Regions from separate parts of the Paenarthrobacter sp. NPDC089714 genome, predicted to be linked through region 2. Evidence: predicted binding sites of a transcription regulator. Region 2 holds the regulator's gene; the other holds the start of a gene.

Region 1 (3,405 bases), on a different contig from region 2:
AGCAGATGCTGGCCTTGGAACGGCAGTGGTGGAAGTACGCGGGGGCCAAAGAACAGGCTATCCGGGAACTCTTCGATCTCTCCGCCACGCACTACTACCAGATCCTCAACGCCCTCATCGATACCGAGGACGCATTGGCCCACGATCCCATGCTGGTCAAGAGACTGCGTAGACTACGTACGTCCCGCCAACGCGCGCGGACAGCGCGGCGCTTGGGGTCGGACGCGTAAATCGGCAGGCTGATCTGTCAGCAGCAACCAGCAAGGACAACGCTTCACCATGACCAAATTTGCCAAGGATGAATTCGACCGGGTCCCGCAGAACGCGTCCCGGCAGGGCGTGCACCGCGACGCCACGGAGACAGCCCGCCCCACCTTGTGGCCTGTCCTGACGGTTGGAGTCGTCGCCTTGGTGCTCGGCCTGGTTGCTTTCCTGATCCTGCCGCGTCTTGGATTCGTGGCTCCTGTTGCCTCGTCCAGCACTTCCGCGCCGGCCTCGCAGCACAGCGAGGCGGCGCCGTCCGCAACCCCGTCCGAGACGGGCAGCGCCCCCATCGCCTCGGGTGAACCCACGCCTTCCGAGTCAGCGTCGGCTACCCCGTCCGCGGCCCCGGTGGACAAGACCACTGCGGTGGCCGTCTACAACGGCACCGCGACGGCGGGCCTCGCCAGCCGCGTGGCCGGACTCGTTCAGGGCGATGGCTGGGCACTCGGCACGGTGGGGAACTGGGGCGGGCTGCCGCAGCAGACTTCGGTGGTGTTCTACAACGCCCCGGCCCAAAAGGCGAACGCCGAGGCAGTTGCCGCCCTCTTGCGCATCACCTCGGTAGTGGAGTCACCGGAAGTCCAGCAGCCGCTGGTAGTTGTTGTGGGACCCGGCTACCAGTAAACAGCGCGCTCCAGCCATCCCGGTTAAGCCTCAATAACAAAAACGCTGCCCTGCCTTCGGGCGGCAGCGCGGGCGCCGTGACTGTGGTTACAGTGGATTGATTCCGGTACGGAGATCCCGTCAACCGGTCTTGGCAACTGTGAAAGTGTGGGCATCATGGCTTTGGGAACCGTCAAATGGTTCAACGCCGAAAAAGGGTACGGCTTCATTACTGTGGACGATTCCGGCGATGACGTCTTTGTGCATTGGTCGGCCATCCAGATGGACGGTTTCCGCGCGCTCGAAGAGGGCCAGCGCGTTGAGTTCGAACTCGGCGAAGGCCTGAAGGGCCCTCAGGCCGAGAGTGTCCGCGTCGCCTGACCCGGAGTCCGGTTCTCCGCTGTCGGCTGAAACTGCCCGGATGTATGGCGCAAGGTGGCGCCCCTGCTTGCACTCTCAACGGTCGAGTGCTAATTATTGATTTAGCACTCCCACGCATCGACTGCTAATTCCGGCCCGTTCGCGGCGCCTCGGGGATGGTGATCGGTGCCGGGAGGATCAAGAAACACCCTGGTGGGGTGAGGTCCGGAGCGCGCGGCATACAGAGGTCGCAGGCAAAGGATCGTCCGTCGCGGGCATCCCACCTGACAGGTACCTTCTTAACGACTGTCCCGAAAGGACTACCGCCGTTATGGCCAAGATCATTGCATTTGATGAAGAGGCACGCCGCGGCCTCGAGCGGGGCCTGAACACCCTTGCTGACGCCGTCAAGGTCACCCTCGGCCCGCGTGGACGCAACGTCGTCCTCGAAAAGAAGTGGGGCGCCCCCACGATCACCAACGATGGTGTTTCCATCGCCAAGGAGATCGAGCTGGACGATCCTTACGAGAAGATCGGCGCCGAGCTGGTCAAGGAAGTTGCCAAGAAGACGGACGACGTCGCCGGTGACGGTACCACCACCGCTACGGTCCTCGCCCAGGCACTGGTCAAGGAAGGCCTGCGCAACGTTGCCGCCGGCGCCGACCCGCTGTCCCTCAAGCGCGGCATCGAGAAGGCCGTTGACGCTGTCATCAGCGAACTGCTGGCCTCCGCCAAGGAAATCGAAACCAAGGAAGAGATCGCCGCTACGGCTTCCATCTCCGCCGGCGACCAGGAAATCGGCGCACTGATCGCTGAAGCCCTGGACAAGGTGGGCAAGGAAGGCGTCATCACGGTCGAGGAATCCAACACCTTCGGCCTGGAGCTTGAGCTCACCGAAGGCATGCGCTTCGACAAGGGCTACATCTCCGCCTACTTCGTCACCGACGCTGAGCGCCAGGAAACGGTCCTCGAAGACCCTTACATCCTGATCGTCAACTCCAAGATCTCCAACGTGAAGGAACTCGTTGCGGTCCTGGAGAAGGTCATGCAGTCCAACAAGCCGCTGCTGATCATCGCTGAAGACATCGAGGGTGAAGCCCTTGCCACGCTGATCGTCAACAAGATCCGTGGCACCTTCAAGTCCGTTGCCGTCAAGGCTCCGGGCTTCGGTGACCGCCGCAAGGCACAGCTCGCCGACATCGCCATCCTCACCGGCGGCCAGGTCATCTCCGAAGAGGTTGGCCTCAAGCTGGAGAACGCTGGACTGGAACTCCTTGGCACCGCCCGCAAGGTTGTTGTCACCAAGGACGAGACCACCATCGTCGAAGGTGCAGGCGACGCCGAGCAGATCGCAGGCCGTGTTGCCCAGATCCGTTCCGAGATCGAGAACTCCGACTCCGACTACGACCGCGAGAAGCTGCAGGAGCGCCTGGCCAAGCTGGCCGGCGGCGTTGCAGTCATCAAGGCCGGTGCCGCAACCGAAGTTGAGCTCAAGGAACGCAAGCACCGCATTGAGGACGCTGTCCGCAACGCTAAGGCTGCCGTTGAAGAAGGCATCGTCGCCGGTGGTGGCGTTGCCCTCATCCAGGCCGGTGCCAAGGCCTTCGCCAACCTGAACCTCGAGAACGACGAAGCAACGGGCGCCAACATCGTCAAGGTTGCCATCGACGCTCCGCTGAAGCAGATTGCTTTCAACGCCGGCCTCGAGCCGGGCGTTGTTGCCGACAAGGTCCGCGGCCTGCCTTCCGGCCACGGCCTGAACGCCGCCACGGGTGTTTACGAAGACCTGCTGGCCGCCGGCGTCAACGACCCCGTCAAGGTCACCCGTTCGGCCCTCCAGAACGCTGCTTCCATCGCTGGTCTGTTCCTGACCACCGAGGCTGTAGTAGCCGACAAGCCTGAGAAGAACGCTCCGGCTCCGGGCGGCGACGAGATGGGCGGCATGGGCGGCTTCTAAGCCTCCTGTACTGCAGCGTCACGCTCAGAACGTACGACGGCGGTCCTCACCTTTGGTGGGGGCCGCCGTCGGCGTTTCACCGCTGGGGGATGGGCCGCCGATTGCGTGGGAATCCGGCCACTTCGCAGGGAGAGTTGCGGCGTTATGGCACGCTTCCCGCATCCTCGCGGTTCCCGGGGGCCGCAAAAAGTGTCAGTGCAGTCTGGCAGGATTAAAGGCAT
Region 2 (3,405 bases):
TACATCGACGTACGGGTGTCCCACGATCAACACGTTTCCCGTGGCTCCCGGTACCTGCATGGCCTCGGCCGCAATGCGTGACTCCTTCGAACCGGCCACCAAGTGGTCCACCAGGATTCCGAGCTTGCGTTGCGGACCGGGTCCGAAGGCGGCGATGGCGGACCGGAGGTCGTCCACGCCATGGAGCGGCTCCACGACGATGCCTTCCACCCGGAGGTCGTCACCCCAGACCTTTTCCACGAGTTCGGCGTCGTGCTTGCCTTCCACCCAGATCCGGCTGGCTTTTGCCACTTGTGCGCGTTGGCCCTGGACTTTGACAGAGCCCGACGCCGTCCGGCCGGGCTGGACAGCGCCGGCCTGCACAGCGCCGGCCGGTTGCCTGGCGGCCGGGGGGAGCAGGCGAATGGCCTGGCCCTCCAGGAGGAAGCCGAACCCCAGTTGGAAGGACCGCGTCTTGCCCCGGCGGTCCTCAAGCGACACGATGTGCATTCCGCCGGACTTCTCTACCCGGACGACCTCGCCCACCCACCCGGATTGGACGTCTTCCAGGACCATCCCGCGCTGGACAGGCACGTCCGGAAGCTGCTGTTTGACGGGTGCGGAAAGGTCCTGCGGACCCCATGTGTCGAAAGCCAAGGACTTCATACCTCTTCGCGCTGGGTTTGATGGGCCGGTACCGGGTGGAGCCGGCTCCCCGGACGTCATCCGCGGGCGTTTTCAATGCTAGCAACGGGGTGGCCCATACTAGACTTGTTAGCACTTAGGCATGTTGAGTGCTAAAAGCAAGGGTCAGCCCGGGTCCATCCCATGCCGGGCAGCCCGCATTCGGAGCGTCGACAGGAGGTGTTGCACATGAGTGAGCCGCGCAAGCTGGAAGTGTTGCGTGCCATCGTCGAGGATTACGTGCACTCACGGGAACCTGTCGGCTCCAAGGCACTGGTGGAGAGGCACCATCTGGGCGTTTCCAGTGCCACCATCAGGAATGACATGGCCGTCCTGGAAGAGGAAGGCCTCATTGCCGCTCCGCACACCAGCGCGGGCCGCATTCCCACGGACAAGGGCTACAGGTTGTTCGTGGACCGGATTTCCCAAGTGAAGCCGCTCTCGGCCGCCGAGCGCCGGGCCATCCATTCCTTGCTTGAAGGCCCCGACGATCTTGACGACATCCTGGAGCGGACAGTCAGGCTCCTGTCGCAGTTGACCAACCAGGTAGCGGTGGTGCAATACCCGCACTCCAAGCGGGCCTTGGTCCGGCATGTGGAGTTCGTGCTGCTGGCACCCAAGCAGGTGCTGGTGGTCCTGATCGCGGACACCGGCAGCGTGGGACAAAAAGTCATCGATGCCGGAACCGAGGTCAGCAACGAGTCGTTGCTGGCCCTGCGTGCGAGGTTCCTGGGCAGCATTGCCGGCACTCCTTTGGAGCTGTTGCCGCAGGTGCTGCCCTCCGTCGTGGCCTTGTGCAGGCCGGAAGTCCGTGGGGTGGCGCAGGTCCTGGCCTCCGGACTCCAATCCCTCAGCGATACCAGTCGCGAAGAGCGGATCCTGATGGCGGGAACAGCAAACCTGGCCCGCTCCAACGTGGACTTCCCCTTGAGCATCGGCCCGGTACTTGAGGCCCTCGAGGAACAAGTAGTGATGCTTCGGTTGTTGTCTGACATGGGTGATGATCCACGCGGGGTCACCGTCAGCATCGGCCGGGAGAACCCCTACGACGGGCTGTCCGAGGCCTCGGTGGTCGCCACGGGTTACGGCTCCGGCGCCAAGGTAGGCATCCTGGGGCCCACCCGGATGGACTATCCCACCACCATGGCCGCCGTGCGGGCCGTGGCCCGCTACCTTTCCCGTATTCTCGGCGGCTGACGCCGGCCACCAACGTAAGAACCGCAGCACAACAAGGAAGAGATACTGACTTTGAGCAGCCACTATGACGTTTTGGGAGTCTCCCCGGAAGCCACCGGAGAAGAGATCAAAAAGGCGTACCGCAAGTTGGCGCGAAAACTGCACCCGGACGTGAACCCGGGCGAGGATGTCGCTGAGCAGTTCAAGGCCGTGACGCACGCTTACGAAGTGTTGTCCGACCCGCAGAAACGCCGCGTGTACGACGCCACCGGCAACGAGAACGGAACCGACAACGGTTTCGGTGGCGGCTACTCCGGGCAGGGCTTTGCCTTCCAGGACATCTTCGATACCTTCTTTGGCGGTGGTGGCGGGGGACACGCAGGTCCTGCCTCCCGCGTCCGGCGCGGCCAGGATGCCCTCATCAGCGTCCGCATCGACCTCAAGGACGCGGTCTTCGGCGTCAACAAGAAGCTTGAAGTCGACACCGCGGTTGTCTGCCCCACCTGTGATGGCAGCTGCTGCCGTCCCGGAACGCACCCTGAACGCTGCGACATCTGTGGTGGCAGCGGCCAGGTCCAGCGGGCAGTGCGCTCCATCCTCGGCCAAGTCATGACCACGGCCCCGTGTGGCTCCTGCGAAGGCTTCGGCACCATCATCAAGGACCCCTGCAACGAGTGCAGCGGCCAGGGCCGCATCCGCAGCCGCCGCTCGCTGACCATCAAGGTGCCGGCGGGCGTGGCAACGGGAACGCGCATCCAGCTGTCCGGCCAGGGTGAGGCAGGCCCTGCCGGAGGCCCTGCCGGCGACCTCTACGTTGAGATCCGCGTCAACAGCGATTCCACGTACATCCGCGAAGGCGACGACCTCCACGCAACACTGAGCGTGCCGATGACTGCTGCCGCGCTGGGAACGGAACTGACCCTGGAGACCTTCGATGGCGCCCAGGAAATCGACGTCAAGGCGGGCACGCAGTCGGGTGAAATCATTACCCTCCGCGGTTTGGGGGTCACCCATCTTCGTGGCTACGGCCGCGGAGACCTCAAGGTGCACTTGCACGTCGAGACGCCGGTCAAGCTGGATGCCGCGCAGGAAGACCTGCTGAGGCAGCTTGCGAAGTTGCGCGGTGAGCAGTTCACGGAAGGCAAGCTCGTAGCCAGTGGCGGCATGTTCGCCAAGCTCCGGGACAAGCTCGGTAACCTGTAGCGGTGAGCAACCCCGTCTTCTTCACCCCGGCCGGGAGCCTGGACGGACTGGGGCCGGGTTCCGTGTTCATCCTCGAAGGTCCTGAAGCCCGCCACGCCGTGACCGTGAAGCGGTTGGCCGTCGGCGAACCCGTGGATCTCGCGGACGGGTCCGGCGCCCGGCTCACTGGCAAGGTGTCCGACGCCGGCCAAGGCTCGCTTTCGGTGACGGCAACGGACGTGGTCTTCGAGGAACAACCGTCGGTGCGGCTGGTGCTGGTCCAGGCCCTGGCCAAGGGCGACCGGGACGAGCTCGCCATCGAGACCGCCACGGAACTCGGCATCGACGCTGTCATTCCCTGGCAGGCGGAACGTTCCATCGTGC

What was found. The regulator HrcA, encoded in region 2, represses chaperone genes, less so after heat shock. The targets are predictions, from matches to a motif close to TTNGCACTCGNNNNNNNCGAGTGCNAA.
Region 1: groL (chaperonin GroEL) is a predicted target of HrcA. The motif match lies at 1,350-1,376, and genes of this name have one in related genera.

What each region holds. Positions count from the first base shown of each region.
Region 1 covers NZ_JBIVGX010000005.1:128,326-131,730, forward strand. The annotation lists gene ACIPY3_RS11440 (DUF3263 domain-containing protein) at 1-230, shown strand, start outside; gene ACIPY3_RS11445 (LytR C-terminal domain-containing protein) at 280-888, shown strand; gene ACIPY3_RS11450 (cold-shock protein) at 1,045-1,248, shown strand; gene groL (chaperonin GroEL) at 1,559-3,184, shown strand; gene ACIPY3_RS11460 (RNase H family protein) at 3,404-3,405, shown strand, end outside.
Region 2 covers NZ_JBIVGX010000003.1:187,610-191,014, forward strand. The annotation lists gene ACIPY3_RS07525 (DUF3097 domain-containing protein) at 1-636, opposite strand, end outside; gene hrcA (heat-inducible transcriptional repressor HrcA) at 853-1,860, shown strand; gene dnaJ (molecular chaperone DnaJ) at 1,912-3,042, shown strand; gene ACIPY3_RS07540 (16S rRNA (uracil(1498)-N(3))-methyltransferase) at 3,045-3,405, shown strand, end outside.